2 regions of the Eubacterium limosum genome follow, and region 2 is predicted to be linked to the other one. Evidence: riboswitches for the same ligand, from Rfam matches in the RefSeq annotation. Region 2 holds a riboswitch; the other holds the start of a gene.

Region 1 (15,947 bases), 250 kb from region 2:
GTCCAAAGCTCTGAATATCCGCTGTTTTTCGGCGTCTCTGCGGTTTTCATCCAGCAGGGCCAGCACATCGGCCTGCACCAGCTCGGTTTTGAAAAAGGCTTCAAAGGCTGCTGCCTGCTGCCTGACAATGGGCACCACGCTGCCAATGGCCATGAGCACGCGCCTGCGGGTGCGCTGTTCCTTTCCCGCGTTCAGGCAGGCCAGCGTCAGCGGCCCCGGATCCACCGTGATAAAGGGACGGTCAAGGGCTGTGCCCGCCTGGGCAATGGCGGTGATGTCCTCCCCCGCCACCGCGTCAAAACTGATGATCCGCGTGCCCTGCCGGATAAGCGCTTCTACCGCACCCCGGATGGCTTCCGCTCCCCTGGACACGACGTCCATACCAACAGTGCCGACCGGGTAGCGGGTTTGTTTTTCCAGTATAGCCTGGACCGACGACAGGGTCACCGGGCATTTAGGGTCCCTGCTGACCCCGGTACGCTCCAGCAGGTTTCCCTCAATTAAGAGATAGCCTCCGGCCACCAGCTTATCCACATCCGGGTAAGCCGCGCAGACAAGAGCGACGGCTTCACCGCCAAGGGCGTCCAGCAGGCCGTCCGTCTCGGCGCCGATGTTGCCCCGCAGGGTGCTGTCGATCCGTTTTTGATAAAAACAGCCCTCGGGAAGCACAAAGGCCTGGGCTGTCTTTTTCACCCTGTCGTAGGCCGAACCTGCCCCGATGCCCCGGCTGTCTGTGCTGACAGCTACGGCGTCATAGCCTGCTAAAACCTCAGGCCCGACGGGCACGCCGTGCCGAAAAGTCGCAAAACGGTAGCCGTTTTTTCTGAGCAGGGCCCCGGTAACATTGGCCCCGGTCAAATCGTCGGCGATGATTACTGCCCTTGCCATCTGCTCTTTCCTCCTATGCTTTAATCCATTCGATTTCTGTTTCCATAAGCCGCGCTTCGCTCTCGGCGTCCAGCCCCGCATCGGTGATGATCCGGTCGAAACGGTCAATCCCGCAGATTTTGGCAAAGCTGACCCGGCCAAACTTTGAGCTGTCGGACAGCAGCACCTTTTCTCTGGCGCATTCCAGAATCTGCTGCTTCAGCGCCGCCTTTTCCATGGATGGTGAGCTCACGCCCTTTTCCACATCCACAGCGCTGGCCCCCAGAAAGGCGATGTCTGCGTTGATGCCTTCAAAAAAGGCTTCGGCGTGTCCGCCGAGGCATACCCCCACATCCTTCTGGACATGGCCGCCGGTACAGTGAACGTCCACAAGGGGCGCATCCAGCAGCCTGGCAGCAATGAGGATATCATCGGTCACCACGCTGATCTGCTTCGTGCCGCGGGCCAGCAGCAGAGCCAGCTCCATATTGGTGGTGCCGGCGTCCAGCACAATGGTCTGTCCGTCCTCCACCAGTTTTTCGGCTTCCCTGGCGATGCGCTTTTTCTCGGCCTGGTAAGCGCTGGCTTTTTGGGAAACCGCGATTTCCTCCACCAGCCCTTCCTTTACCACCGCCCCGCCAAAGGTACGGGTAATGCGGTCGTTATCCTCCAGGTATTTCAGATCCCTTCGGATGGTTGTGGGTGTGACCTCGAGCTTCTGGGCCAGCGCCTCAACTGTGATGCTGCCGTTTTTCTCAAGGTTTTCGATTATTTTTTCTCTTCTCTCTATTGGAAACATGGCTTCTCTCATTATCCGGTCACACTTGAACCGGTCATTCTGTTCAATTATGATCATCTACGTTTTCTTTTGTTTATCATAACGCATTTTCAGGGTGTTGTCAATTCAAAAAAAGAACATATTTAATCATTTTTAAGCATTTTCAAACATACCTGAACGCAACATAAAAAGCGGACGATCAGCTTTGTACTGACCGTCCACCTCTCATACAAACTCAGCGATCACGATCTCGTTTCCGTCAATATCCTTTAAGCGGACCTCATAAGTTCCCCAATCATATCGGACAGCTTCCGACAGGGAGACCCCTTTTTTCTTCAGGCTTTCCATTGTTAAATCAAGGGTTTCTGTTTGAAATACAAAGGATTGATTCCCGGTCGGCTCTACGCCGCATTTTTTGCAGTCCCATATACAAAGAGTGGGCGCGTTTTCGATAAAACCAAGATAAACCCCATTTGAATTGTCATCATCGGTCTTAATAAAGGGGATCTCCAGCATTTGCGTATAAAACGCGATCAGCTCTTTCGCTTGCTCAGAAAAAATATTTGTGCAGTAGTATCCTGTTATCATCTTTTCACCATCCAATCATTTTTTTATTCAATCACAAAAGCATACAATCTGCTGTCCAACGCATCGGCAGAGCAGGCCAGCGCAGCGCAGACTGCTGCCCTGCCCACATTCTACCATAAGCCGCCGCCTCCGTCTATTCTGTTACCGCCTCTTCCCCCGCTGTTGTCAGAAAGCGCGCCGAAATCAAAGCGCGAACAGCAAAACGGCATGGCCAAAAACTGACCATGCCGTATGCTGTGACAATACCGCTTTATTGGGAGCTTGCCCTTATAGCATATCGTCTTTTCCATCATGATTATTATTGCTGAACCCGGCTTCTGTCCGCCTTATAAGCTTCACAGATCAGGTAAACGCCGTAAAAACACAGGGCTATTGCTGAAAACATACACATCCCTCCTTTTCGGCTTTAAAAACAGCTGCCTCGTGGAGCTGCCGGATCATTCGTCCTCTGGATCACCAGGTCTGCCAAAGCCGCCAAAGGGTCCAAAGCCCGGGCCGCCCTGCCCAAAGTGATTTCCAAAGGAGCGGCCGCCCATCCGCATGTTCATGAGCCGTTCAAACTGGTCTTTACCCATACGCTCACAGGCGCCGCGCATCCATTCTCTGGTGCCATCATCCATGCTGTCTCCGCACCTTTCCTCAAAGGCTGCGATCATCCGGTCCAGGTATGCGTTAAACTGGTCTTGTTCCCCGGGCGACAGACAGTCAAAAATTCCGGCGTCATCGGTCTCGCTGTTCTGGTCCTGGGCCTGCTTTCCCTGCTCGGTCAGGCGGACAAGCATGACCCTGCGGTCTGTCTCTGAGGGTACGCGTGTCACATAGCCTTTCTTTTCCAGCTTGTTCAGCAGCTCGTTCAGGGACTGCTGCCGTATGCCCAGCAGATAGGCCAAATCCTTACTGCTGATTTCAGGCTGTATCCTGAGCATGGCCAGCACTCTGCCCTGACCCCGTGTCGGGTCACCCACCGGGCCGTTTTTAACATGATTTTTCAGGCGGCTGCGCTGTATCAGCCACTGAAGCCTTGACAGCTTCTCATATAATTCCATCTCTTTTTCGTCCATTTTGTTACCTCCTTTAATTTATAACAGGTACCTTATGCTTTATATTATACAGGTACCTGTCGCAGATGTCAAGAATTTTATACAGGTACCTTAAATAAATTAAAGGCATAAAAAAGACGGCTGCTTTCCAGCCGTCCTATGTGTTTCTTATTCAGCCCTGATGGCTTTCATTTCTTCCAGCACTTCGTCGAATTCTGTTTCTGCTGTCTCATCCGGTTTGGAGAAGGCATTGACGATCAGGATGGTGATCACATTCAGGAAAAATCCTGGCACGATCTCATACAAGGTATTGCCAAGTCCGGTCTGCTTCCAGATAATGACCGTCAGCGTCCCGACAATCATACCCGACAGGGCCGCTTTCCAGCTTGTTTTCTTAGAATACAGGCCAAAGAGCACCAGCGGGCCAAAGGCCGCGCCAAAGCCGCCCCACGCGTAGGAGACCAGCCCCATAACCGTGGAGTTTGGCACCAGCGCCATGAACAGGGCGATGACTGCGATGATGATTACCGACAGCCGTCCCAGATTCACACTCTGCTTTTCTGTCAGCTCCTTTTTAAAGAAAATGCGGGCCAGGTCCTCGGTGAGGGCCGAGGAGGAAACCAGCAGCTGTGAATCAATGGTGGACATAATGGCCGCCATGATCGCCGCCAGGAAAATCCCCCCGATCCACGGTGGGAAAAATTTGCGGATCATGAGCATAAACACGGTTTCCTGGGCGCCATCTGTCAGGCCAGGGAACAGCGGAATGGACAATAAAGCTACAAAAATCGCGCCGGTCAGGGCGATGATGACCCAGACAATGGCAATGGTCATGGATTTTGGCAGCTCCTTGATGCTCTTGATCCCCATAAAGCGGACCAGGATATGAGGCTGGCCAAAATAACCCAGACCCCAGGACGCAGCGGAAATAATGGCCATGACCGAGATTCCCCCGCCCAGCAGGTTCATGCTCAGGCCCTGGGCCGCCATGGCGTCCAGGGTGGGCTGCATGCTGCCAAGGTGGCTCATGGCCAGAATCGGCACCACCACAATGGCAATGATCATCAGAATCCCCTGGATCAGGTCGGTCCAGCACACAGCCAGGAACCCGCCGAGGAAGGTGTAGGCCACAATAACCAGCGCGCCGATCAATACCGCGGTGGTGTAGTCAATGCCGAACATCATCTGGAACAGCTTGCCGGAGGCCACCATACCGGAGGATGAATAAATGGTAAAGAAGATTAAAATGATCAGTGCAGAAATCACACGAATCGCTCCGGTCGGGTCTTTAAACCGTCTTTCAAAAAAGGTGGACAGGGTCAGGGAATCGGTTTTTTCTGTGTAGGTCCGCAGGCGCGCGGCCACGAACTTCCAGTTCAAAATTGTCCCCACACACAGGCCAATGCCGATCCATACCTCGGGCATGCCGCCCAGGTAAATGGCGCCGGGCAATCCCATCAGCAGCCAGCCGCTCATGTCGCTGGCCTGTGCAGAAAAGGCGGTAACCCAGCTGCCCAGACCGCGGTCTCCCAAAAGGAACCCCTCAATGCTCGAGGTCTTTTTGTAGAAATAGAGTCCTATGCCAACCAGCATGATGAGATAGATCACAAAAATAATAAATTCAGGATTTAATATCGTACTCATAACTCCTCGCTTCCTTAAAAAAATATTAATGTACTTATTTTATTAGAAAACTTGGTTAAAGTAAAGCAATTTTGCATATTCTTTCATTTTTATGCATAAGTCCTCAAAAATAAAAACCGGAGAAACTTGTCTTTCTCCGGCTTTTAAAGGGATCAGCCTATACCGCCATAGACCAGGCCGAGTATAAATACAACCACTGCCAGCGGCACATAAACATACTTGGCGAGTGGGCCGAAATAAGCGCCCAGGGGCTTTTCTCTTCCCAGCTCCAGCTCCTGCTTGATGTCCCTGTAGCCCAGGACATAGTAGATGGACACCGCGCCCAGCACTGCGCCGAAGGGCACGACAATAATGGTAATGAAATCCATCCAGGAGCCAACATTCGGCTCTGCCTCAAGGAAAATCCCGACGAGCAGCGCCACACCCGCACAGATGGCAACCGCGGCCTTGCGCGGCAGCTTGAAGCGGGTCTGGAGCGATTCGCTCACTGCCTCAAACATATTGATGAGGCTGGTAATGCCCGCAAAGGCCACCGACAGGAAAAACACCGCCGCGAAGAGCTGGCCGAAAGGCATCTGCTTAAAGATGTTGGGCAGCGTGATAAAGATAAGCGGCGGGCCCGCGTTGGGCTCAATGCCAAAGGCAAAAACAGCGGGCATAATAGCCAGCGCTGCCAGCATGGCCGCCAGGGTGTCGAACATGGCCGTCCGCATGGAGGCCTTGGGGATATCCTCGGATTTGTTCAGATAGGTACCGTAGACGATCATGCCTGAGCCTGTAATGGACAGCGAGAAAAACGTCTGGCCCATGGCCATAACCCAGGTATCTACCTTCAGCAGATCACTCCATTCCGGCATAAACAGAAATTTATATCCCTCGACCGCACCCGGAAGAAAGGCCACGCGGATGGCCAGGATGGCAAAGAGAATAAAGAAGGACGGCATTAAAACCTTGTTGATCTTCTCGATCCCCTTAGTGGCCCCGAACATGAGAATGCCCGCTGCGATGACAATGACCAGCACGTGCCACGGCACACTGCCGAAATTGCCTGTCGCCTGGCTGAAGTAAACCGCCGCGTCTGTGTTGAGGATGGCGCCGGTGACCGAACCGGCCAGGGCGCGGATGATCCACCCCACGATAATGGCATAGCCGATGGCAATCCCAAGAGATCCCAGCAGCGGAATCCAGCCCAGAATGTAACCCAGCTTCCCTTTTCCGATTTTATTAAAACAATACTCATAGGCTCCCAGGGTTCCGGTTTTTGCGCGCCGGCCGATGGCGAACTCTGCTGAGAGGCCCACCAGGCCGAAAATAACAATAAATAAAATATAAGGCACTAAAAATGCGCCGCCCCCGTACTGCCCTACCCGGTAGGGAAACATCCAGATATTGCCGAGCCCAACGGCGGAGCCAACACAGGCCAGCACAAACCCAAGGCTGTTGGTAAAGCCGCCGTTCTGATGGGTATGCCTGCTCTCGGACATCTGATTTTCGTTTTTTTCCATAATTCCTCCTTTAACTTCCAATTTCTTTATCTTACCATAATCCTCCTGTTCTGCCAATGGTGTTTTAACATCGGGCGGGCACAGACGCACAAAAAAAGATCGGCGCAATTTTGCGCCGATCTCTGCATGTTAAAAAAATCTGAGGGGCGAAGCCTTTTACCCAAGGAAGAAAAAAGCGTCCTGCGGGCACTGCCCTTACACGAATTGCTTCTTCTCTAACGTGGATAACTGATCTCGCCAGTGTCCGGCTGTTACGATAATGCGGCACGATTCCTGGCCGTTTACCACAGCGTCTGGACCTTTTTACTTATCTGGATAAAAGGCACAGCCCCGGGCCGTGCCTTTTGTGACAGCCTGAGATCGGCACAATTTTGCGCCGATCTCTGTTCGTGTTTTTATTTGTTGGGAAGGCGTTTTTCCAGCGCTTCGGTCAGCTCCTCGTAGCCTGGCTTGTGAAGCAGGGCAAACATATTTTTCTTGTAAGCTTCGACACCCGGCTGGTTAAAGGGATTAACGCCCAGGAGGTAGCCGCCCAGGCCGCAGGCCTTTTCAAAGAAGTAGACCAGCTTGCCGATGTGGAAAGCGTCCAGCTTGGACAGGTAGATGATGCCGTTTGGCACATCGCCGTCGACATGCGCCAGCAGTGTGCCCAAAAAGGCCTTTTCATTGACGTCCTGCATGGTGCGGTTTTCGAGGTAGTTCAGGCCGTCCAGGTCTGCTTCCTCATGCCCCACCATCATATCGCCGTCCAGCTCGTCCACTGCCAGAATGGTTTCAAAAATATTTTTATGGCCGTCCTGGATAATCTGCCCCACAGAGTGCAGGTCAGTCGAGAAATGGACAGACGCCGGGAACAGGCCCTTGCCATCCTTGCCGTCGCTCTCGCCGTAAAGCTGTTTCCACCACTCGGAGAAGTAGCGCAGGGAGGGCTCGTAATCCACCAGGATCTCAATGGCCTTGCCGCGGTTGTACAGGCAGCTTCTGTAAAGGGTGTACTGGTAGCAGGCGTTATCGGCAAGAGAATCCACGCCGTATTCTTCATAGCCGGATTTGGCACCGTCCATGAAAGCGTCGATATCAATCCCCGCGACAGCGATGGGCAGCAGGCCGACAGCGCTGTAAACCGAGTAACGGCCGCCCACATCGTCCGGAATCACAAAGGTTTCATAGCCCTCCTGGTCGGCCAGGAACTTAAGGGCGCCCCTCTCCTTGTCTGTGGTGGCAAAGATACGGTCCTTGGCGCCGTCCTTCCCGTATTTCTTTTCCAGCATTTCCTTAAAGAAACGGAAAGCGATGGCCGGCTCGGTCGTGGTGCCGGATTTAGAGATAACATTGACACAGATATCCTGATCCTTGACCAGGTCGATGAGGTCTTTCATATATTTGCCGCTGATGTTTTCACCGGCGAAATAAATTTTAGGAGCTTTTCGGTCTGTTTCTTCATTGAAAAAAGTACTCGTAAGCGCGGTAATAACAGCCTTAGAGCCCAGGTAGGAGCCGCCGATGCCAATGACGATAAACGCATCGCAGGAACCCTTGATTTTTTCAGCCGCTTTTTTGATACGGGCATACTCTTCCTTATCATAAGCCACCGGGTAATCATACCAGCCTAAAAAATCACTGCCAGCGCCTGTTTTTTCCTTTAACATTTTGTCCGCCAGGCTGATCTGTGCCGCCTTGTTGTCAAATTCTTCCTGAGACAGTCCCGCATAGGAATAATCAAATCGAATACTCATATTTTATCCTCCTGATAAATAATTAATTTAAACATCGGTTTTCACTATTTGTACGGTTACCTTATAATTGTAATATAAGCGGCGAAAAGATCAAGCAAAATCACCGAATTTACAATTATTTATTTTAGCACAAGATAGTAATCGTTTTACATGCCTATTATAGCATAAATTTCACCGGATTTAAAAGCCTTTCTTTAAAAAATATACCCGCCAGACTGTTTTTTATTGACCGCCTGCCGGGTAAATGTGTATTCGCTTAATTTTTAACCCGCGCACCGCTTGGGAATCACATACTGCTTGTCCTGATAGGCCGCGAATTCGACGCGGACATCAAAAATATGCTCCAGACTTTCTGTGTTCAGAATTTCGTCGGGATGTCCGGTGGCGTGGATGTTCCCGTCCTTCATGAGCACCACCTGGTCAGCGAAGGTGACCGCGGTGTTGACGTCATGGATAACCGCCATAATCGTCATTCCCTTATCCTGGCAGAGGCCCCGGACAATCTCCATGGTTTCCAGCTGGTACCGCAAATCCAGGTTGCTGGTGGGTTCGTCCAGAAGCATGACCACAGGCTCCTGGGCCAGGGCGCGGGCGATAAAAACCCGCTGCCGCTCGCCGCCGCTCAGCTGGTTTAAAAGCTTGGTGCTGTAATCGCTGAGCGACATTTTCTCAAGAACGGACCGTACAATCTCATAATCGGCGTCCTTCATCTTACCCTTCATATGGGGCACACGCCCGGACAGCACCATCTCAAAAACATTCAGGCCGCTGTCCTCCACCTCGGTGCTCTGGGGCACATAGCCGATGAGCTTGGATTTTTCCTTTTGCGGCAGCCTCAGAAGGTCGGTGCTATCCAGGTATATCTCCCCTTTTTCGGGCTTCAGGATCCCGTTGACACACTTGATCAGCGTGCTTTTACCGGCCCCGTTTGCCCCCAGCAGCACGCACAGCCTTCCCGGCGCCACCTCGATGTTAACGCCTTTTAAAATACAGGTTTTTCGATAGCCAAAGCTTAAATTTCTGATTGTAATTTTCATCAGACCAACCGCTCTTTCTGTTCTTTTACAATTAAATAGATAAACACCGGCACCCCGATAAAGGAGACCACAATGCCCACCGGGATGATCACCGGTGAGACGACCACACGGCCCACTGTATCCGCGGCGATGAGCAGGATCGCGCCCGAGAGGGCGGTGAGCGGTATGAGCGCCCGGTAGTCGCCGCCGATCAGAAGCCTGGCGATATGCGGCGCCACCAGCCCCACAAAACCGATAACGCCTGTAAAGCTGACAATGGCCGATGAAATGAGCGTGACCGCAATGCCCGAAAGCAGCCGCAGCCGCATGACATTGACGCCCAGGGCCACCGCGCTTTCATCCCCGGTGGATAAAAGGTTGTAATGCCAGGCAAAACGGACGATAAACGGAAAAGTCAGGAGCAGAATAACACTGACCACGAGGATCTGCTCCCAGGTGATCTCCGAAAGGCTGCCGAAGGTCCAGTGGACAATGGCGGAGAGCTGCTGCTCGTTGGCCACATACTGCATGCTGGCATTCAGGGCTGAAAAGAAATAGTTGAGGGCAATGCCGATCAGGATGATCGTCGTTTTTCCCATGCCCTTGGCCGAGGCGATGCCGTACACCATGGCGGCACAGATAAAGGCCAGCACAAAGGCCATCATGACAGTGCCCACCTGATTGCTGCCAAAGGGCATAAAGCCAAAAATAATGGCCAGCGAAGCCCCGAAGGCCGCGGCGTTTGAAAGCCCGGTGGTAAAGGGGCTGGCCATCTTATTGCCGGTGATGGCCTGCATGACCAGGCCGCTGATGCCCAGGCCGATGCCGGAAACCAGCGCCATGGTAATGCGCGGCAGGCGCAGCTGCATGAGCACAGTGAGCTCGGTCTGGTTCAGCGCCGCCGCGCCCATAAAGTGGCCGCCGGGCAGCAGGGTCGCGAACACCCGCCCCACAGTCACATTGGCAACGCCGACAAAGCAGCTGGAAAAAGCAGCAATGATCAAAAGGATCACTGCTGCCAGCATCAACGCCGCTCTTTTTTTATGATAGGCTTTTAATGTCTGCTGCTTTTCCATCACTATTGATGCTTAACCTGGAAAACATGCCCTTCTATCGGATCAACCCCCTGGATTTCCATCCATTCGTCAAAGATCGCGTCGGGGTCAACATCCTTCATCTGCTCAGGGTATAACCATTTCGCGGTATAAACCGTCCCGATCATTTTGCCCAGTCCGCCGGCGCAGAAGCCTGTTGTCACATAGAAATCGTCATTCTGGACCGCCTTTAGATCGGACCAGCCTGCGCGGCTCAGCATTTCGGTGGAGATGGTGCTGTAGTCCTCCGCTGTGGGCGGCGTGTAGACGCCGGTATTTTTGAGGGCCGGGCCGGATGAAGTCTTGATGATAAGGTCCGGGTCCTCTAACAGAATCTTTTCCGGGTCAATGGTCTTGCCGGTAATGGTGGGATCGCCAAAAATATTGACAGCCCCGGCGTTTAAAAGCATGCTGTTCCAGCCGTCATTGCTGGTTCCCGGTATGCAGGTGGTATTCGGGTCACCGTATTCCCAGTACACTTTTTTCGTTCCCTTGACGTCCTTGATTTTTTCGGCCACCATATCCATGTTATCCTGGTAGAATTTCGTCAGCTTCTCGGCTTCCTTTTCCTTGCCGAACAGCTTGCCCAGAATCTCGATTTCCTTTGGCAGCTCGGCATTGTTATAGCCGGATACCACGACAACCTGAATGCCGAAAGGCTCCAGCTTTTTAATGTCCTCTTCCCATGTGCCGTTGTCCGGGGTGATGAGTACCTGGGCGCCCAGCTCGGCAATCTTTTCATAATTCAGCTCGCTCTGTCCCTTGCCGATAACATTATCCGGGTCAAACTGGCTCCAGTACACGCGGTCCTGGGCTGTGTTCTTATCCACCGCCACCACCTTGTCGATGGCGCCGATCCCGCGGATCAGCTCAGAATTGTAGCGGTTGGCGACCACAACCTTTTCAAGGGGCTGGGGAATGGTTACCTCGCGCCCGGTATCATCCACCACGGTAATGCTTTTCGCCTCACTCGAATCCCCGCTCTGGCTGCACCCGGCAAAGACCGGAACCAGCAGAAGCAACGCGCACATCAGTGCAATCACTTTCTTCTTCATTTTTTCCTCCATTAAATTAAAAATTTATGTTAAATCCTTTTGGATGTCAACATCTCCCAGAAAACGCAGACGTATCTAACTTTTCGGCAAATAAAAAAACCGATAAGCACTCTGCTCATCGGTCCCATTTTCCGAGATTTCATTTATTCAAACACGCCGCTGCATTCTCCCCCTGCACGTATTTCTTCTTTAAGGCAGGTCTCCTGGCTTACAGCTCGTCCGCGGCCCGCCTTCCCGGATTGCTCCAGTGGCTTTTCAGGCTTTGTCCCTGTTTACAGTGATGGGTTCGCACCGGACTCACACCGGTTTCCCTATTCTCTTATTGCTAAGCACCTCAAAGGTTATTCTGTTTTTATCATTATACCTGCTTCTATTATACTTGTCAATATCCAATCGGACGGATTTATTTTCTGACGGTAAGGCTCCAGTGGCTGCTGTAATACTGCGGCTCCTCAGGGTTATAGACGCAGGATTCTCTCAAGCTGTCCTCAAGGTGCCAGGCTTTAAAAAAGCGTTTTATATCTGCCAGGTCCACATAGAGGTGCGGCACGCCCGTCTCCGTATCGCTTTTTTCCGAGAGCAGGGTGTTGGCGTCAACACGCCGGCTGCTGTCTGCCTGTTTGTAACCATAGGTACTCTTAGAGATGAGCGTGAGGAACAGCTCGCCCCCGGGCTTTAACACCCGGCGGATTTCCGCCAGGGCGGCCTGAAAGCCTGGAATATCGGTATGGTAGATAACATTGTAGGCCATAGCGCAGTCAAAGGTGTTGTCCTCAAAGGGCAGGGACAGCATGTCCGCCACGCAGGCAGTGAGCGGCACCTGCTCCTCCCCGGCCCATTTTTTTGTGTGCTCGATACCGTATTCGGACAGGTCTGCGGCGGTTACCTCAAAGCCTTTTTTAGCCATATATACCGCGTGCCGCCCAAGGCCGCAGCCCAGATCCAGAAACCGCAGGAAGCCCTTCGCCTGCCAGCGTTCCGCGAGATAGGGGCTCTCCACGCAGGGGATGAGCCAGTAATCCGACTGGTTCTTTTCCCAGTCCCATGCTTTAGACTGCATTGATTTTCTCCTCCTTTTATCCGTTTTAATTTAAAGGATTCCTGTAACCTTCAACAGGCAGGAGTCATACCCCTGCTTGATGGTCTGGAGCAGCTCGACCTCCACCGGGCGCTCAAATATGGCTTCAAAGAAGGCTTTGCTGTACCCGGCAGTACAATAGCAGCAGGTCAGCGATGGGGAGGTCCCGGCCTTTTCCAGCATGGGGCACTCGCAGGTAAACATCCTGGTATAGAGTGCGCCGCCCTCGATGCGCCAGCCTGCCCCACTCTCGTTGAGGTGGCTGACAAAGCGTTCCAGATCCTGCCCTTTGGACTGGTATAACGCCTTGAAAGTCTCGGCGGTTTCCTCCAGACGGCCGTTTTCGTTGCAGTGGCAGCCCATTCTTATTTTGACAATGGTCTCCTGGTCAAAGTTTGTCTCCAGCTCCTCTGCCAGGCGCTCAACCCACCTGGCTCTCTCTTCAGGCGCTGCCCCTGACCGCAGCGGGACCCGGCGGAGGAATGCCTCTGCCTCTTCCCGGGAGACGTTTTTCTCAAGGCTCTGGCTTAACCGTTCCAGCTCCTCCTGCTCCAAAAACGGACTGACCGTTTCCGGCATACTAAAATTTTTCATGCTTCACCTCGCTTATCAATCTCTGAGGACCGGCTTTTACCCATACCCACAGCTCACCACATACCAGCCACTGCCTTTAGGTTTTGGAGCGGCCCAAAAGCCCCAATACACCATACTGCGCGGCGGGACGCTGCCATCTGTCAGAAAGCCGGTACGGATCACTGATTTAAAAAATACGGCGCTTTTTCCATTTTCCAAAACACCGCAGTCCTCATATGTCAGTTCGAGAAGCTCCCAGCCAAACCGCCGTTGAAAGTCCCGCTTAACGGCATCCGCCGCGGCTTCTATCTGCTCCTGTGTGTAGGGTGAAGGCTTATCGGCCACCACCTTTGTTTTACTGGTGTTACCCCGCAGGCCCAAAAATACGGCTGCTATCAGGCAGAGGATGGCAGCGCCGCAGACAGCGTGAAAAAGCGCTCTTGATTTCATAAACGATTCTCCTGGTTTCCCTGATCACATTGGCTTTAAATTTTTCTCCAGCCGCCCGGTCATCCACGCCAGGCGCTTGGCCTGGCCGGCTTCCGTTTTGGCGTCAAGATAGGCTCTTGTGTAGGTCTTTTTCACAGATGGCGGCATATTCAGGAAGTTTTCATGGGCCTGTTCGTTTTCCCGCAGCAGCTGGGCCACTGCCTCAATCTGCTCCTCGGTGACGGCTGAGGGCCCCGCGGCGCTGTCCCACTGGCCGTTTTTCTTTGCCGCCTCGATCTTTTCTCTGCCGATGTCTGTCATCAGCCCGCGTTTTTCAAGGCTTTCTGCCAAAGCCTTGTTTTTTGCGGACCACTTGCTGTTCTTTCTGCGCGCGGAAAAATACTTGATGTAGGACTGGTCGTCAACTTTTTTCATCTGGCCGTCGATCCATCCAAAGCACAGGGCTTCCTCCAGCGCCTCGCCGGCTTTTACGGTCACCAGGGCTTTTGTCTTTCCAAACACCAGCCAGACGCCCTCGCTGGACTGGCAGTTGTGGGCCAGCCAGTCCCTGAACGCGTCCCGGGTCTTAAAATATAAGGGCTCACTCATCGTCATTCCTCCAAAAATCAAATTCTTTTCCACAGCGTCTCTGCAGATAAAACCAGTCGGCCTTACCCATTGCCTGCGGCGGTTTATGGTTTGATTATAGCATGGTTTCCGGCTCTGGTCATGTCTTTTCCGGCTGTTTAAAGCTTTTGCCTTCCTCTTTTTTACATAAAAAAAGACCAGCGCAGGTTTGCGCCGGTCACTGCTTACCAAAAAATCTCCCCTAAGAGACGAAGCCTTTTACCTAAGAAAGAAAAAGTTGTCCTGCGGGCACTGCTCCTTCACTTTTATCCTTTTCACTAAAATTTATACGATATCTCGCTAATGTCCGGCTGTCTCAATAAAGCCGCTTGATTCTTGGCCGTTATCCAAAGCGCCTGGACACTTTTTCTTATCTGGATAAAAGGCGCAGTCTCGGGGCTGCGCCACTTCTTTACAGCAAAAGACCAGCGCAGGTTTGCGCCGGTCTCAGACTTTGCTCTTTTATTTTTCGATGACAAAGTGGCCGTCCTTAAAGTCGACGGTGACCACCTGGTCCTCATCCAGGTTGCCCCGGATAATTTCCTTGCCGATCATGGTTTCAATATTCTTCTGTAAGAAACGCTTCAGCGGACGTGCGCCGTAGCTCGGGTCATAGCCCTGGTCGATGACGGCTTCCTTGGCGTCTTCGCTGAGTTTTACCACAATGCGCTTATCATCCAGGCGTTTCTGGAGCTCGGCCATCATCAGGTCGACAATTCTGCCGATGGAGCGCTTGGTGAGCGGCTTGTACAGCACGATCTCATCAATACGGTTGAGGAATTCCGGCCGGAAGTAATTCTTCAGGGAATTCATGACCGCTTCCTCGGTTTCGACCAGAATGTTGCCTTCGGCGTCGATGCCTTCCAGCAGGTATTCGGAGCCGATGTTGCTGGTCATGATGATGATGGTGTTTTTAAAGTCGATGGTCCGCCCCTGGGAGTCGGTCACACGGCCGTCGTCCAGAATCTGGAGCAGCACGTTGAACACGTCCTTATGGGCTTTTTCGATTTCGTCCAGGAGAATAACCGAATAGGGTTTACGCCGCACAGCTTCTGTCAGCTGGCCGCCTTCTTCATAGCCAACATATCCCGGAGGCGCGCCGATCAGGCGGCTCACGGAGAATTTTTCCATGTACTCGCTCATGTCGATACGGATCATATTGTCCTCAGAATCGAACAGGTTGGCGGCTACGGCTTTGGCCAGCTCAGTTTTACCAACCCCGGTAGGCCCTAAGAACAGGAAGGAGCCAATGGGGCTGTTGGGGTTTTTGATGCCCGCGCGGGAGCGGATAATGGCGTCTACCACCTTTTCGATGGGTTCTTCCTGGCCGACCACGCGTTTTCTGAGAATGTCTTCCAGATTCAGGAGCTTTTCCCGCTCGCCAGCCATCAGCCGGCTCAGGGGGATGCCGGTCCAGTTGGAGATGACTTCGGCGATTTCGTCCTCAGTCACACTCTCGCGGATCAGGGATTCGCCCTCGCCTCTGGCTTCGGCGGCTTCTTCCATTTCTTTCATCTTCTTCTGTAATTCCGGCAGCTTGCCGTAGGTCAGCTCTGCGGCCTTGTCATAGTCGGACTCGCGCTGGGCCAGATCGATCTGGTGGTTAACCCGGTCGATTTCTTCCTTGATCTTCTGGACAGATTCCACCGCGTTCTTTTCGTTATCCCACTGGATCTTCATTTCATTGAAGCGGTCGCGGTATTCGGCCAGCTCCTTCTGAATCCGTTCCAGGCGCTCTTTACTGAGCTTGTCCTCTTCTTTTTTGAGGGCGGTTTCCTCGATTTCCAGCTGGATCATCTTACGGTTGACCTCATCCATCTCTTCGGGCATGGAGTCAATTTCGGTACGGATCATGGCGCAGGCTTCGTCCACAAGGTCGATGGCCTTATCCGGGAGGAAACGGTCGGTAATATACCG
Region 2 (15,947 bases):
GTTCCCCTGGACAAAGATGCCTTTCAAGCTGATTTCTCAGCCTATTGGGATGAGGACGCCTCGAAAAATCAGCTTGCTTATCAGCTTCTTAATCCTTAAAATTAATCCACCCATTAAAGGAATATCGTTCAAGCCTTTTTTCTTTTTAACGTGTAAAATGAATTTCAGCAACCAAAAAGGAGACTGAAAATGAACTTGGAAAATGAAAAAAGTGTCATGATTATTGACGAAGCACTTCCTCTTGGCATCATCGCCAATACTGCCGCTATCCTGGGCATTACGCTCGGCAAAAAAAGGCCGGACATTGTGGGCTGCGATGTAACAGACCAAAACGGAAACGCGCACCTCGGCATTATCGCCTTCCCCATTCCTGTTTTGAAGGGAAACAAAGACAGCATCCGGGAAATCCGCCAAAGGCTCTACACATCCGATTTCAGCGATGTGACCGTTGTGGATTTTTCAGATTTAGCGCAGGGCTGTAATGATTACGATGAATTTATTGACCTCATGGCAGGCGCGCCAGAGGCTGATCTTCAGTATATGGGCGTTGCCATCTGCGGCCCCAAAAAGAAAGTGAACAAACTTACTGGCAGCATGCCGCTTTTGAGATAGCTTACATTTCCGCCGGATAACCTTCAGCGGGCGGAACAGGATATTCTTTGGGCGATCAAAAGCATATGGCGTCTCGGATGTTCCCCATTTGGGCTTATGCTGTGGCAGCAGCTCAATGATCCTTGCGGTCCGCTCGCTGTCCTTAACCTCATGTCGGCACAAACAAAATAAGGCAATAAAAAACGATGTGTTCTCAACACATCGTTTTTTATCCGAAACCATAAAATCTCAGCCTTTTGAAAGAATGGCGTTTACCGGACAGTTGTGATAGCAGTTGCCGCACTCATCGCACCGGTTTCCGTTAATTTTGTAGGGTTCACCCTCCTCAACCGCGTCAAAAGAGCAGATTTCCGCGCATTTTCCACAGGAGGTGCAGGCGTCTGTTATGGTCAGGCCCGGATTTACACAGGGCATTCCGCCATAGGCAAAGCGCTCACGTTCCAGCTTATGATCACGCTTTTCTTTTGCGTAATCAAAGTCATAGCGTTCTCCCCAGGCCCGGTAGAGCACAAAAATGCGTGTCCTGGGATATTTTTGGATGTCATAGACCGCCACGTTAAAATCCCGGCTTCCCCTGGCTTTTTCCTCCACCTCGTCCATTGTGAGCTCCCGCATGTCCCCGGTGATCCGCATGGTATAGCCCGGCACAAAGGAGGGCAGATTATTTTCATCATGGCTCACCTGACTGCTGGGGTACATTCCGCACACACTGACCTTACCCGTCTGCTTCAGCTCTCTGTAAAACGGCTTAACGTCCATGGTTCGAAAGTACAGCCCGTCTTCATCAAAGGCGAAAAAATGGGCGATCCGCGATTCCACATAACCGTTCTCCGCCAGGGTTGAAAAAGTCACACAGCCAATCTGATCAAAATTTTCATATATTTCTTTTATCGTCATCATTTCTTTTCTCCATTTCTCTAAAGCGCTCTGCAATATAAGCTGCGGTCTCCCCCATCAGGTCAAAGCCAAACATCTCGGTATTGTCCTCTGACGCATTGGAGACAGCGTTCACATCAATAATATAAAAGTCCCTTTCTGTCTCAATAATATCAAGGCTTCCGAATTCAATGTTCAAAAGCTCCATTGCCCTTACGGCTGTCTGTCTGAGCTTTTCGGGGCAGTCTGTATAGTGGGTGTAGGCAGAACCCAGGTGATAGGCCGACAATCCATCCGCTGTCACACTGCGCTTTAAAATGAGACGGCATTCTCCGCCGATCACCTCGACCCGTGTGATATAGCCATAGACAGGACGGATGTATTCCTCCGCGATCATGCTGACCGCTGGTATCTCCGCCACGGCCCCTGCCAGCGCCTCTGCCTCACTGATGATAACCGTACAGGTGGTCCTTCCCCCGCAGTCTGGTTTGATAATGCAGGGGTAGCGAAGGCTTCCCGGGTCAATCTCATTGGGCAGAAACACGCCGTAGACATCTGGAACCGCAATCCCCTTCTGTTTGAGAATGGCCGTACTGAGGGCTTTGCTGGTTTCATAGAAATGCGCCCTGGGCGGATTGAGTATCGGAATGCCTTTACACTCTGCCTGTTTTATAACCTCCGGCATGCGCTCCAGCGATTTGTGATGCGCTCTGAACTGCGCGCTGGCAAATATCCGGCTGACAAGCAGATCACAGCTGTTAACCAGCTCAAAGGCGTGATCCTCCTCAAGGCTGATGAGACAGGCCTCAATTCCAAAGGACTGGATTTCCTCAAGGAGCTTATAGCTTGACCATTCCTCTGACTCGTATAAAATCCCAACCATTTCCTATTCCTCCCTTCTCAGAAATGCAGCCAGCTTCTTTGTCTCAGGCGACTCGAGCAGCCCCGCCGGCCCATGCTCAACGATTTCTCCCTGATCCATGAACACAAAATAATCGGCAAACTTTTTGAGAAAACCAATCTCATGCGTGACAAAAATACAGTCTTTTCCCAGATGCTTAAGCTCGGTGATGGCCTCCAGAACCTCGCCTGTCAGAATCGGGTCAAGGGCTGCTGTCGGTTCATCCAGAAACAGAAGATCTGGCTCTGTGCACAGCGCTCTGGCGATGGACGCCCTCTGGGCCTGTCCACCGGACACATGTCGGGGCAGCTTATCGGCCTGCTCCGTGAGATGAAACTGGTCAAGGAGACCGCTGGCCTTAAGTTCAGCCGCATCCGGGCTCACACGCTTAATCTTTTCAAGGATCAGAAGAATGTTTTTCCTGAGGGTCAGATGGGGAAAAAGGTTGTGCTTTTGAAACACAACACCGATCTCCCGCTGGTATGCCTGAACCGTTTCCCGGTTAACCACTGTGTCATTCACCTTGATGGTTCCCTCCTCTGGAAACTCGATCCCTGCCAGCTGGCGCAGCAGGGTTGATTTGCCACAGCCCGAAGCGCCCATAATGCCAACGGCCTTTTTATCTTTAATTAAAAGATTTAAATTTTTTAATACACGGATGTCATACTTTTTTGTAACCTGCTGCAGCTCTATTCTCACTTTGAAAGCCTCCTTCCAATAACCTGAGCCAAAAGCGACAGCGGGATCGTCACAGCCAGATAGGCGATCCACATCACCAGATATCCCTCTACCGAGGCCCAGTTTTTGGCTGCGATCACTGTGATCACATAGGCGATTTCCGGAAAGGATACAACCTTTAGCAGCGCGGAGCCCTTGATGATCCCTGAGAGGTGATTGATGAACGCCGGCAGCAGAGGCTTTACCATCTGAGGCAGAATCACATAAAAATACTTCTGAAAGCCCGTGAAATGGTAAAGCTGCATGACCACATACTGGTCCTCATCAATCACCTCCGCTGCGCTCTGGTAGGAGTTCGCCACATAGGGGGCTGTGTACAGTGTTAAGGCCGCAATGCCAAGTACAAACTTGTTGTTTACATGCACGGCCTCCCCCAGCACATAGACTGCCAGAAAAACCATGACTAAGAGCGGCGTTCCCATGATGATCTCTCTGAAAACAACCGCGATCCCTTTGATAAAAGGAATGCGGCTTTTCATCATCAGGTAAATAATAAATCCAAACACAGCGCTCAGAACCAGGGTGATGGCGCTTACCATCAGCGTATAGCCTACGCCGCTCAGAAGCAGGGGCCACTGGTCAAGAATCAGGTGGTACCGCGGGTGATCGGTGGTATGGCTCAGAACATAGAGGATCAAAAGAAAAAACAGAACGCCTGCCGCCAGGTATTGAAGTGGCCTGCTGTACTTTCTTACCATATTCCGCACATCCTTCCCTATTGCTGCGGCGGATAAATGATAAAATCAAGGCCCAGGCTGTCATCCTTCAAATAATTGTGGATCGCCTCGTCGTATTTATCACCGGCTGTCCTGTAGAATCCGCCGTCCTCGTACATGCTTTTTACAAAAGCGTTGGCCTGGTCCAGCAGCTCGGTATTGCCCTTTTTAACCGCCATTGCGGACTGGCTGTATTCTTTAATGCCCCAGTAAATCTCTGTGGTATCCGGATAAGCATCATGATCGCCAATGATCGTGTTTGCCCCCACCAGCACATCCGCGGTTCCGTTGTTTACTTCCATTAAACCGCTGGCCACATCTGTGATCTCCTCAACCGGGACACCATAGCTCTGGGGAACCGACACGGAGATCGTGCCTGCCAGCCCGACATATCTGGCGTCCTTAATGGCAAAGAAGTCCTCTGGCTTCATTTCATCTGTAACATTGTTCCGTACAGCAAAATCTTTGCCCACCAGCGCCAGAGTCCGGCCATACAGATAAGGCTCTGAAAAATCAACCACTTCTTTCCGCTCCTCATTGATCGTCATATCACAGATGACGATGTCAGCCTCTCCGGTTTCCAGCGCTGGAATAAGCATGGAAAAATCCGTATTGATAATCTCGACCTTACGCCCGAGGTAATCGCCAAAAGCTTTGGCGATATCCACCTCAATCCCTTTGGGATTCCCATTTTCATCCATTTCTGTAAAAGGCGGAAATTTCAGATCCATGGCAACCTTAAGCGGGGCTTCATCGCCTTGCGCTCCGCTTCCCTGACCAGAACAGCCTGCAAAAACCAAAACCGCCATCAAAATACTCACAAACACGCCTGTTATCTTTTTCATTGTCTACTCCTTACTTTTTTAATCTCTATACACGCCAGAGACTATACCACCTCGGCCTCAGTGCAACGACTGTTTTTAACTTCTGAGAGCACTTTCCCGATATCACCGTCGATACAGACAGACTGCTTCGCCATACCCTGCGGACAGGCTGCCTCCCCCAGATTGATACAGGCGTAAGCCGCCCTCGGATTTTCTGCGGTCATCTGCCAAAATGGATACTTAATGATCACCGGCGTATTGCTGCCTACCCCAAGCTCCAGAAGTAAAAGCCTCGCGTTTTTATGCTGGCGGATGAAACCCTCATATCGGCTGTGCGCCGCATACCAGCCCTCATCCTGGACAAAGGTATTGTCACAGCGGAGATTCATTGCCATCGATGCGCCGCATACCGGACAATGCGGCAGAAGCGCTGATGGAACCCGCCGGTCCTTCTGCTCTGCGACCATTCTCCTGACTGCGGCCTCATTGTCCCAGGTTTTACTGCAGCAGGGTTTTGAGCACTGCCACAGGCCATAGTCTCCCTGCGTATAAAACAGCCTTTTCTTATCAAAGCCTGACAGCTGGAACTGATGATCCACATTGGTCGTAAGCACAAAATAGTCCTTATGTCCGACAAGCTCAAGGAGTGTTTCATAGGGCTTGCGGTCATGCTCTTCGTAGCGGTTATGATAGATATACCGGCTCCAGTAGCCCCAGTGCTCCTCTGGCGTGTCATAGGGATAAAAACCTGCCGAATACATATCCGGGAAATGGTAAGCCCTGATAAAATCCGGAAAAAGCCTTTCAAAACGCTCACCCGAATAGGTCATACCCGCAGAAGCCGACAAACCAGCCCCTGCGCCAATCAGTACCGCATCCGCTGTCTCAATGGCGTTTCTCAGCCAGCAAGTCTTTCGCGCTCTATCCTCTTCTCCTGTCATCGTATTTTTAAAAAGCAATATGCTCACCTCGCTTCATGTTTCATGATTTCTTTTCATACCTATATCATAAAACAGAGTCTGCTGACTGTGAAGAAGGCACAATATTGTGGGGTAGTTTCCAAATGGTAACCATTGGGATTTTACAGGCTTTTTTCTTTAAGCTTTCCTTAAGGCTTTTTTGAAAAGTGCCATTAAAAAAAGCCTTTCATGATCCTCATCCAATCATGAAAGGCCTTTTTACCAGCGTCCGTACATTCTCACAGTGTGTCAAAAATCCGGACAATTTCTTTTGCTACCTCATTCACAAGCTCAAGCTGCTCATCGGTTAAATCTTTTGTCGAAACCAGGCTGTCATTTAGCGCGATCCTTTTTCCCAGAAGCGTCTCCACATCGACCATTCCTGCTACTGCACCGCTGTATTTTTCAATGGCGCGTCTGGCGCAGCACCGCCTGCAGCCATCCACTGATATGGTTGGATGGTTTTGAGCAAATGCCCGTTCCTGCTCACCGCCTGCAATAAACAGCGGCAGGCACAGGGTGCTGACCTCTCCAGTCCTCAGCTCCTCCATCATTTTGCGGACTGCCAGCCGTGAAAGGGTTCCGCCCAGACATTCCTCACCGCTGCACGCGATAATCCCAATATTCTGTTCGCTCATTGCCTATTCTCCTTCCATCACTGCTTTCGCTTCTTCTGCCATAACTCCTGCCAGCTCATCGGCAAATCGCCAGCCATCCTCTGACAGACGGGTGCCGGTGCCGTGTTCCTCACCTCGGTGCGGTTTCATAAAATCAATCACACGGTGCTTATTACGGATGTTTCCTCCTGCGGCCTCCACACTTTTCTGTGCGCAGCATTTGGCACAGCCATCAATGGTAATACAGGGCTGTCCTTCTATTTTCGCAATAACTTCGTCATCGCCGGTGACAATGTGGGCCAGGCACATACTTTCGGTTGTCTCAGGAAGCAGCTCACCGGTCACCTTTAAGGCTGCTTCACGGGCAATCAGCCCAAGCACTTTTCCAATACCGCTGCATGGAATAATCTTTACCTTAGATTTCAATTTCCTCCACCTTCCTTTTCATGATTTCATAATACACCTCATCACGGATAAGCATTTCGGTATCCTCCTCCCATTTCTCCAGCCTTATCTCCGCGATCCATCCCGCTTCATAGGGACTTTCGTTAATAAGCTCAGGGGCTTCCTCCAGGGCCTTATTGATGGCTGTAACCACACCGCTGACCGGTGAAACCAGCTCAAAGATTGATTTCCCAGATTCTACTGAGCCCGCATCGTCAAACTGCGCAAGCTTTCGCCCAACCTCTGGAAAATCTACAAACAAAATATCGGACAGGTTCTGCTGGACAAAATCTGTTACACCTACACGGGCGATGCCGTTTCTTACAAGAGCCCAACAGTCATTCTCATTGAAGTAATAATCGCTTTCAGGAACTTTGAAAACAAACTTCCCTTTGGAAAAAGATCTGTAATGGATGGGACCTGCCATCTCAAAGACAGAGGCTTCACCCTCATCGGGCTTTGACTCAAAACCTTCGGCGAGGGCATTTACAAAGTCCTCGATGGATTCATCCATTTCCAGATAATCGGTTAACGAGAGGCCCTTTTCCCTGGCGCGCTCACTTACATTAATCCGTTCCGATACCTTTAAATTTTTTTCGGCAGCCAGTTTGCTGGCACACTTCGTATTACAGCCGTCGATGACCAGCAGCGGCTTTTCAGCCAGTGCTTTCCTGTATCGTTTCTCTGCGGCATGGTACAGCACCGGGCAGATCAGCTCATGATCGCCATTCCCCAAAAGCTTAAGGGCGACTTCGCGGGTCAGCGATCCCGCGAATTTGTCCAGCCCGTTACAGGGAAGCACACAAAAATCCTTTTTCATGATTTTTTATCCTCCCTCCGCATGGCTTTGATGGCCTGGGTTGTCGCTGCTTTATCTGGAAATGTGATGGCCTCCGGACCGCAGGTCTTTCCGCAGGCACGGCAAAAAACCACACAGTTTACCGGATTTTTTACCACCAGCTGATGCACGCTGCCCTCCTGCACTTCAAATACCCGGTGCGGACAGAAATCCACACAGTCCATACAGTCGTTGCATTTGCTGTAATCAATGCGGGGGGACCAGTCAATCCGGTTTCTTTCCACGCCCATAAATGTTGTGTCACTCATACTTAAACCTCCAGTCCCATAGCTTCAAGGGCTTTTTCAACCTTTTCAAAGGCCTGCTCGTTTGTCATATCCCGGATATCCAGCATGACCGCGTCCTTTTCAATATCCAGCCCAGCCTCCTTAAAGGCATCCTTAAACATTTTTCGCTGCATATTCGGCGCACAGGCGCCAATCATAAGTTTTCGATGTGTTTTTAAAAAATCTGCCCAAAAACGGTCTCCATCCTCCTCACACAGCTGCGGATGAATGACGGCATATTCCACTGGCAGCTCCACACGCACCTGATTGATAAAATCCCATATATCCATCGCCTGAAATCCCGGACATTTTCCCGTACACACACACATTATAAATCCCGGTAATTCTTCATTCATATTAGCACCTCTTTATATAATTATTTAATTATATATTTATGATATTATGTTTTCAGGGGAAAGTCAAGGCATTTTATACCGGGAATACGTCAATTTCTTTTTATTAATCACAGGGCCTCTTGTTTTTTAGCTGTACATCCTCTATAATCATTATATAATAGATCAATTATATTATTATAGAAAAGAGGCTTAATATGGATATTGAAGCGTTATCCGTCAAAATATTAAAAGCAATGGGCCACCCCATCCGACTAAAAATCGTTAAATTTTTACTGGACAAGCCCCACTGTGTCTGTGAGCTGAAAGAGAACCTTGAGTTCAGCCAGCCCAATCTTTCCCAGCACCTGAAAATACTAAAGGAAGCTGGCATCATTGAGAGCGAAAAGGTTGGCGTCCAGACACACTACCATGTCGCCTTAAAAAGCACCGCTGCTCTGATTGCCGCGGCAGAAGCCATGGGCCAGGAATATCTGAGCCAGTTTAAATAAATAAAAAACGCGGCGGGTACCTGTCACTGGGTATCCGCCGCGTTTTTTAATTTACAGTTTTTTCATCCATTAAATCCCCGATATACACACCTGGCGTTTCAGCTCATCCGAATAAAACACACAGACTCTTTCCTGATAGAGCTGTGTGAGAGCTGGCTCTGTGAGGATATCCCCGGGCACTCCGCAGTGCAGTTTTCCCTGCCGGTCTAACAGGGCAACAAAGCCACCGGTATAGAATACCTGATCGGGATTGTGCGTTGTCATGATAATGCCAAATCCCTTTTCAGCCAGCTTTTTGACAAGGCGCATGGTCTTAATCTGGTTGCCAAAGTCCAGATGGGCTGTCGGCTCATCCAGAAGGATAAAATCCGGCTCCTGCACAATGGCTCTGGCAATGGTTACAAGCTGTCTCTCACCGCCGCTGATCTGCGTATAGGGCTTTTCAATGAGATGCTTTATACCTACCATATCCAGCGCCCGCTCCACCTGCTCGTAGTCGGCGTCGCCCGGGGAGCGCATTTTTCCCAGATAGGGTGTGCGTCCCATAACTACAAACTCTCTGACGGTGTACTCGTAGGTGGGAATATGAATTTGCGGCACATAGCCAATTCTCTGTGCCACCTTTTTGGGCGGCATTTTATCGACGGCTTCCCCGTTCAGCCGAATTATCCCTTTCTGCGGTGTCATCAGATTTCCAATACAGTTCAGCAATGTCGATTTTCCTGCGCCGTTTGGCCCTAAAACAGATAATATCTGACCTTTTTCAAGTTCGAAATTCACCTGATCAAAAATAACGCGGCTGTTTAAATATTTAAAACTAAGATTATTGACTTCCAGCTTCATGAGAGGTTCATCCTTTGCTTCTTAAGCAGATAAAAATAGAAGGGCGCACCGATCAGTCCGGTTAAAATGCTCAGGGGCAGCTCGGCGCTTGTGAGTGTTCGGGCAATGGTATCCACCACCAGCAGAAAAATCCCGCCGACCACAAAAGAGACTGGCAGCAGTTTCATATTATCAGGCCCTACCAAAAGCCTGCCGAGATGTGGTACGACCAGCCCGACCCAGCCGATGGTCCCGCAGATACAGACAGAGCAGGCTGTCAGCAGTGTCGCACAGACAATTACGATCATCCGTGTTGTTTTGATGGTGATCCCAAGGCTTTTGGCCTCTGTCTCTCCAAGGGACAACACATTAATCCGCCACCGCATGGCCATCAATACCACGGTGGAGATGAGCACTGCGGGGCAGATCATCAGAAGGCTGTTTGGCAGCACCTTTGCAATGCTGCCCATCTGCCAGTAGGTAATCTCTGCCAGCTGTGTCTCGGGATCGGCAATATATTTGATAATCCCCATAATGGAGTTCATAAGCCCTGTAACAATGATACCCGCCAGCACCAGCATCATATTTGAATTGTTTTTGATGATTCTGGGAATAGCGGTTGTGATCATGACTGCGATAATACCCCCGATAAAAGCACCAGCCTGCACACCAAAGGTACCGACACTGAAAAGAATGGCAAGGGCAGCGCCAATACAGGCTCCTGAGGATACCCCCAGCAAATCCGGCGCCACAAGAGGGTTTTGGAAAACGCCCTGATAAACTGCGCCGGATAAAGCCAGCGAGCCGCCAACCAGTACCGCTGCTGCCACACGCGGCAGACGAAGGGTCATGACCACGCTCTCTGTATTGGCGTCCCAGCTTCCCGGAACCGGAAAAACTCTGGACAAAAGCACTTTAACCACATCGGGAAAGGGTACCCAGTAACGCCCCAAGCACAAAGCCAGAATCCCGGCCAAAACCAAAACGAGGATCAGTCCAGCGAAAACAGCATAGTATTTCTGGTTGATTTTCTTTTTAAGTCCCGCTGTATTCATATTCTCTCCTCTTCAAGCTTTACTGGTTTACTTTTACATTATAAATGGTGTCGATTTCTTCGTCGGTTAAATCGTGATTAAAAAACTTTTTGTAGAAATCTTTAATGTCGCTCCGAATATCATAGTCCGAAAAGATTTCAGGCTGCTGGATGCTGCCCATCCACTTAAGCATCAGCGGTGTTTCCACACAGGGGGCATCCCAGCGCAGAGTCCCTACCGGGGTTTTGTAAACACGATGGTTTTTGACTGCGTCGATATTGCTCCAGTCCTGGCCCTCAATTTTGTTTTCATATAAATCCTCAGGCATGGTGTCGTCAAAATTTGAGAGATATATAATCTCAGGGTTCCATTCCATGATCTGCTCCATATTGACCTCTGCCCACTTTTTCTCTAAGCCAGCGGCAACATTGCGTCCGCCTGTCAGCTCAAGGAGGTAGTTGTTAATATTTTTGGACCCGGCGACGCTCAGCTTATTATTCTGCAGATAGAGAACGCTCTTTTGATCTGCCGCGGCAGTCATATCTTTTTTATTGGTAAAATATGTCTCGGTATCATTGTGGTAATCGATGAGCTCCTGGGTAAAATCCTCCTTGTCCAGAACCTTACCCACCAGGGCTAAGTCCTTTTTCAGGTTCTCAAGGTTTTCGGCGTAGTTCAGCATCACAGGGGTAATGCCAACAGCTTTCAGCTTTTCGGCCTCAGCCTCCTGGTCATTCCAGATAAATGCCACCTCTGGCGAAAGCTTCATAAGCTCTTCGATGTTAATGGAAAAATCCTGGGAGATTTCCCCTGTGGAAATATCCGCAAATTCCGGCGCCAGCTTAGTCATAAAGCTCTTTTTATACTGGGCCATCGCGCTGGGGTTAATGGACACAATCCGGCCGCTTCCCCCGTCAATCGTCCACACTGCCGATGCCCACGGAATCGGGGTAATGGCCACCTTGGTGATCTTTTCCGGCAGCTCTACCTGATTACCGCCCTCATCGGTTATGACACGCGCCTCCGCTTTGGCTGCATTTTCTGCGGTATTTCCGCTGCTGGCGCAGCCTCCAAAAATCAAACTGACAGCCAGACACAGGCCTGCTGCTTTTAACCATGTTTTTTTCATTTTAAACTCCTTTATTTTAGATTACATAAAAAACTGTTTTAAATACTGGTGTCCTCTTCGGCCAATGATACAATAGTCCCGTCTTACATAACGGTTTCCGCTAAGTGCGGGAAAGGGTAAAGGAACCCTGACCGCTGCACCTTCAGGAAGATACTGAAAATACAGCGGATCTCCGATGACATAGTCCACTTCTTTATCCAAAGGCCACCCAAAAGAATAAGTCTCAGCTATGGTGCATTCAACATTAAATTCATTTCTCAGAACTACGCTTACCTGGCGGTTCAGCTCATGGCTGCCGATCATCACTGCGTTTCTTACCGGCTGCTCTAAAGGCGCCGGATCCTCGGTAATGCCCTGAAACGCGGTGTCTCCGGTGATGCTTTCCAGGTACTGGTAAGCTGTCCGAACGCCGCTCACGCTGACAGGCATCTGATAAAACCATGGCGTGCCATACTGCTTTTCCATCCATTTTGCCAGCTCAAGGCCTGCTTCTGAGATGACCCAGTTGGCCTTTGCTTTTGGCGCGTCTTTAAAGTCCGAGAGCGTTCCGCCGCCCAGCCAGTAAACAGCATAGCCCAATCGCTCCAGATCGTGCGCGATCGTCTCAAATTGCCGCTGGTTTCCAAAAAGAAAGGGCGTATATCCCACAAGATTAATGCGCTTTTCGGTGTATTCACAGCGCCGCATCTCCTGTCTTGAAACGGAGGACAGTGCTTGCCGGGTGCCGTCTAGGGCATCTTGAAACCCATCGGTCTGTATGAATATTTTTTTCTTCAGCGCTGGGAAAGAACTGTCGTCAAGACCTGTCATGGCAGTCAGCGGTGTGCCGGCAATGAATGCCGATTGCCTCTTTTCTTCCCGCATGACAGCCCCGATGCCCTTCTCAATGCTCTCAGCCGCACCCAATGTCACCTGAAGGTCATTCATCTTTGAATACCAGAAGGTCTTCCCGCTGAAATTGTCAATGGATTTGGGGCAGGAGGCACAGCCTGAGCCTGTTACCAGGCAGGTACAGAGCGCACGGTCCTTTTCAAAAGCCGTCATCGCACCGGTGTAATCTGCTGCCAGGGGCGGCAGTGGACAAAGGCGCGCATCCTTTCCAACCCAGTGGTTTTCCCGAGCCGTCTCAAAGCTCCGGAGTATTTCTTCAAGCCGCTCCACAGGCTTCCTCTTTCGTTTTTCCATGGGGCCTCGCCTGAAAACAGCGACCGGCACATGATGAGGGTTATCCGCTTCTGATATCAGGGCTTCAAAATCCGTCTGTGTGAGCAGATCTGGACAGGAGACATAGAGCACCACCCCTTTTGTCCCACTGGTCATGACAAGCTCCTCGATCATCCCACGAACCCTGGGTGCATAACTGCCAAGTGTGTACTCCAGTCTGGAAACAGGGCAGAGCCTCAGACGGCTGAGCGCTTCCTTCTCCATCGCTCTGAAATAAAGAATTCGGAGACAGGCCGGCGGCCCCACTGCCAGAACACGCACACCCTCGGTCTGGAAAAGAAGTCTGGACAGCGTTTCATCTCCCATGCCTGGCTGCGCCTTCTCAACAGCTGCTGCGCCCATGACGGTCCTCCTTCTCAAGCTGATAGAGAGTCTCACCCAGGTTATCCATATCCGCGTCGGCAAGCGGCTTCGGGCATATCCCCCCTGTCTGGCTGGCTATGGCTTTGGCCAATGTCATAAAGCTTTTTTGCAGCGCCTCTCCCTCTCGCTGTTCAAAAACAGTTGTCCTCCGATAGTCCGCAAGACGAAGCGTGTCACTTTGGCAGACAGAAGCCGTAATCGGGCTGCCTGTCTTGCCGCCAAAGCACTCAACAACCTGGTGATCCGTACCGGGACGTGCCCGGTTGTGGATCAGTCCTCCAAACAACGGCTGTGTCCCGGCAGAGTACCGGACAATGCTCTTCATGATATTATTGGCGGCGTAAAGCGACATCAGCTCAGAGGAGGTGACAATATATACCTGATCCACACACTTTTTTCTCATAGGCATTGAAAACCCACCGCAGACCACATCGCCCAGGACATCATAGGTGATTAAATCCCAGCCCGCTTCAAATATCCCAAGCTTTTCCAATGTCTCCAGAGTAGTGGCGATCCCCATTCCCGCACAGCCAATACCTGCCTCCGGCCCTCCGGCCTCTACACACGCCACACCCGTCTCACTCATAAACAGGATATCCTGAGCTGTCAGCTGTTCCCCCTTCTCATTCAGCCTTTGAATGACTGTGGGAATCCGCTTTTTCATCAGACACCGCGTTGAATCAGACTTAGGATCACAGCCTATGTGCAGCACCCTTTTTCCCATTTTGGCGAAGGCGGCGGATACATTGGCCGCAATGGTCGACTTGCCAATGCCACCCTTTCCATAAAACGCAATTCTCTTACTGCTTTTTTCCATAATTTCTCCCATTAAAAAAACTCTTCTGACCGATTCATCAGAAGAGTTCCTCAACACAAGCAACACCCTCTCCCAATGATCCGTTAGGTTAGGTATAAACAAGAAATGTTGAAGTATCCTGACTTGGGTTCATTGCCAGCTGTAACAACTTCCCAGAGATTGCTCTCCAGTGTTGATAAAACTTACAGCGGCTCCCCCTTACAGTGGCGGCACCGTACCGGATTCTCACCGGTTTTCATGCAACAAGTCTCCTATGTAATTTTGCTATATTATATCACGATATCTGATAATTCACAACCACTGCAATTAACTCAATTTTTGATTGCCAGCTATCGTATTTTTTGATAGTATAATTAAAACAGAGGAAAGGAATCGTATCAATATGATCTCTATGCAGAATATGAAATACATTGTCGAGATCGCAAAGCACCACTCGATCTCCGCTGCCGCCAAGTCGCTTTTTGTCTCACAGTCAACGCTCTCCACCGCGGTTCGTGAGGTAGAGCAGCAGCTCGGCATCTCAATTTTTAAACGAAACAACCGTGGCATTGAGCTCACCTTTGAGGGACAGGACTTCTTAAACCACGCCAAGGATATTGTTGAGCAAAGCGAGTATCTTGAAAGGCGGTACAAGCATCGGAAAACAGTGCCCATGCGTTTTTCCGTCTCCACTCAGCGGCTTCCCTTCTCGGTCATGTCTTTTATACAGATTATCGAGGATCTTGAGCTCAGGCATTATGACATTGCCATCCGCGAGTGCCCGACCCATGAGGTCATACACGATGTGGCGTCCAGGCGCAGTGAGCTTGGCATCCTGTGTATCAACGAGCATTATCTCAACACCATGCAAAAGCTCCTTGATTCCAGCAATTTGAGCTTTTATGAGCTGGGACAGCTCACCACCTATGTTTTCCTGCGGAAAAAACACCCCTTGAGCGGCAATACATCCCTGACGCTGGATATGCTCAGGGAGTACCCTTTTGTGACTTACGACCAGGGGGAGGACAGCATGATGCATTTCTCGGAGGAGATCCTGTTCAATGAAATCTGGGATAAAAATATCCATGTGATTGACCGCTGCTCCAAAATTGCCCTGGTCCGCGGCACAAACTGTTTCAGTATCGGTCCGGACCTGACCAACAGCGACGCTGACCGTATGCATTCCAACATGAGCGAAGTAAGGGCTATCCGTCTTTTGGATAATGACCAGCGGCTCCACGCCGGATATATTCTCAGAAACGAGCACAGCTTAAGCGCGATCGGCGAAAAATACATAAAAGTCCTGACTGAAAAAATAAAAGCCTTTGAGAAATGGGACTGAAAAAGCATAATAAAAAGCCGTATCCACAGGAATACGGCTTTTGTAACCTTCTGCCAGGCGATTTTTTATGAAACACGGCGGGCAATAACGGCTAAGCGGCCGTCATTGAGTCCGACATTAAAGATACAGGTGGACAGCGTGAGGATCTCGTCACCCGGCTGTACACTCACATTGCTTGCGACAATGCTCTGATTCTTTATGTTTTGATAGTAGCTCAGAAAGCTCTCGTCGTCGGCAAATTCCAGCTGTCTGTAATCATAATCCTGCTCAACCACCAGCACGGCAAAAATTTCCCACACGCCGTCACCGCCCAGCTCCGGCGGTCTTCTGTACACAATTTTATTGTGCTCTGTGATAAAATTGGGATCTTTATAGTAATAAAGCAGATCGTCAAACATAACGTGCACACCGCTGCGCATGGTGCTGTGCCCATAAATCAGAGAATTCTGGCTTTTAGGCTGCCATTTATAATTCATATCTAAAAAGGGCACGCCTCTTTCATCCGACTCTCCGTTAAATGAGGTGTACAGATATTTATCATTATCGGTTGTCTGTACCACAGGGGTATCAATATTTGTCCC

The links. A riboswitch is a leader RNA that binds a small molecule or an ion and turns the genes downstream of it on or off. The one in region 2 is predicted to bind cobalamin.
Region 1: it holds a riboswitch for cobalamin, as region 2 does, so the genes downstream of both, B2M23_RS14745 (ABC transporter substrate-binding protein) here and B2M23_RS15890 (nucleotide-binding protein) in region 2, are expected to answer to the same signal.

The regions. Positions count from the first base shown of each region.
Region 1 covers NZ_CP019962.1:3,140,078-3,156,024, reverse strand. Annotated here, with positions in the region: gene B2M23_RS14790 (four-carbon acid sugar kinase family protein) at 1-888, opposite strand, end outside; gene B2M23_RS14785 (DeoR/GlpR family DNA-binding transcription regulator) at 902-1,723, opposite strand; gene B2M23_RS14780 (VOC family protein) at 1,871-2,233, opposite strand; gene B2M23_RS14775 (MarR family winged helix-turn-helix transcriptional regulator) at 2,671-3,294, opposite strand; gene putP (sodium/proline symporter PutP) at 3,442-4,917, opposite strand; gene B2M23_RS14765 (sodium-dependent transporter) at 5,070-6,422, opposite strand; gene B2M23_RS14760 (glucose-6-phosphate isomerase) at 6,818-8,158, opposite strand; gene B2M23_RS14755 (ABC transporter ATP-binding protein) at 8,422-9,195, opposite strand; gene B2M23_RS14750 (FecCD family ABC transporter permease) at 9,195-10,250, opposite strand; gene B2M23_RS14745 (ABC transporter substrate-binding protein) at 10,253-11,323, opposite strand; cobalamin riboswitch at 11,500-11,675, opposite strand; gene B2M23_RS14740 (class I SAM-dependent methyltransferase) at 11,727-12,383, opposite strand; gene B2M23_RS14735 (DUF6144 family protein) at 12,414-12,995, opposite strand; gene B2M23_RS14730 (hypothetical protein) at 13,032-13,424, opposite strand; gene B2M23_RS14725 (YdeI/OmpD-associated family protein) at 13,449-14,012, opposite strand; gene clpB (ATP-dependent chaperone ClpB) at 14,493-15,947, opposite strand, start outside.
Region 2 covers NZ_CP019962.1:3,390,875-3,406,821, reverse strand. Annotated here, with positions in the region: gene B2M23_RS15980 (J domain-containing protein) at 1-99, shown strand, start outside; gene B2M23_RS15975 (DUF2000 domain-containing protein) at 190-612, shown strand; gene B2M23_RS15970 (4Fe-4S binding protein) at 841-1,512, opposite strand; gene B2M23_RS15965 (ATP-grasp domain-containing protein) at 1,487-2,371, opposite strand; gene B2M23_RS15960 (amino acid ABC transporter ATP-binding protein) at 2,375-3,088, opposite strand; gene B2M23_RS15955 (amino acid ABC transporter permease) at 3,085-3,825, opposite strand; gene B2M23_RS15950 (transporter substrate-binding domain-containing protein) at 3,843-4,688, opposite strand; gene B2M23_RS15945 (SIR2 family NAD-dependent protein deacylase) at 4,730-5,608, opposite strand; gene B2M23_RS15940 (putative zinc-binding protein) at 5,866-6,264, opposite strand; gene B2M23_RS15935 (putative zinc-binding protein) at 6,268-6,669, opposite strand; gene gcvH (glycine cleavage system protein GcvH) at 6,659-7,507, opposite strand; gene B2M23_RS15925 (4Fe-4S dicluster domain-containing protein) at 7,504-7,794, opposite strand; gene B2M23_RS15920 (hypothetical protein) at 7,797-8,168, opposite strand; gene B2M23_RS15915 (ArsR/SmtB family transcription factor) at 8,363-8,656, shown strand; gene B2M23_RS15910 (ABC transporter ATP-binding protein) at 8,726-9,499, opposite strand; gene B2M23_RS15905 (FecCD family ABC transporter permease) at 9,496-10,533, opposite strand; gene B2M23_RS15900 (ABC transporter substrate-binding protein) at 10,553-11,641, opposite strand; gene B2M23_RS15895 (nitrogenase component 1) at 11,663-13,207, opposite strand; gene B2M23_RS15890 (nucleotide-binding protein) at 13,188-14,045, opposite strand; cobalamin riboswitch at 14,139-14,304, opposite strand; gene B2M23_RS15885 (LysR family transcriptional regulator) at 14,428-15,366, shown strand; gene B2M23_RS15880 (class B sortase) at 15,432-15,947, opposite strand, start outside.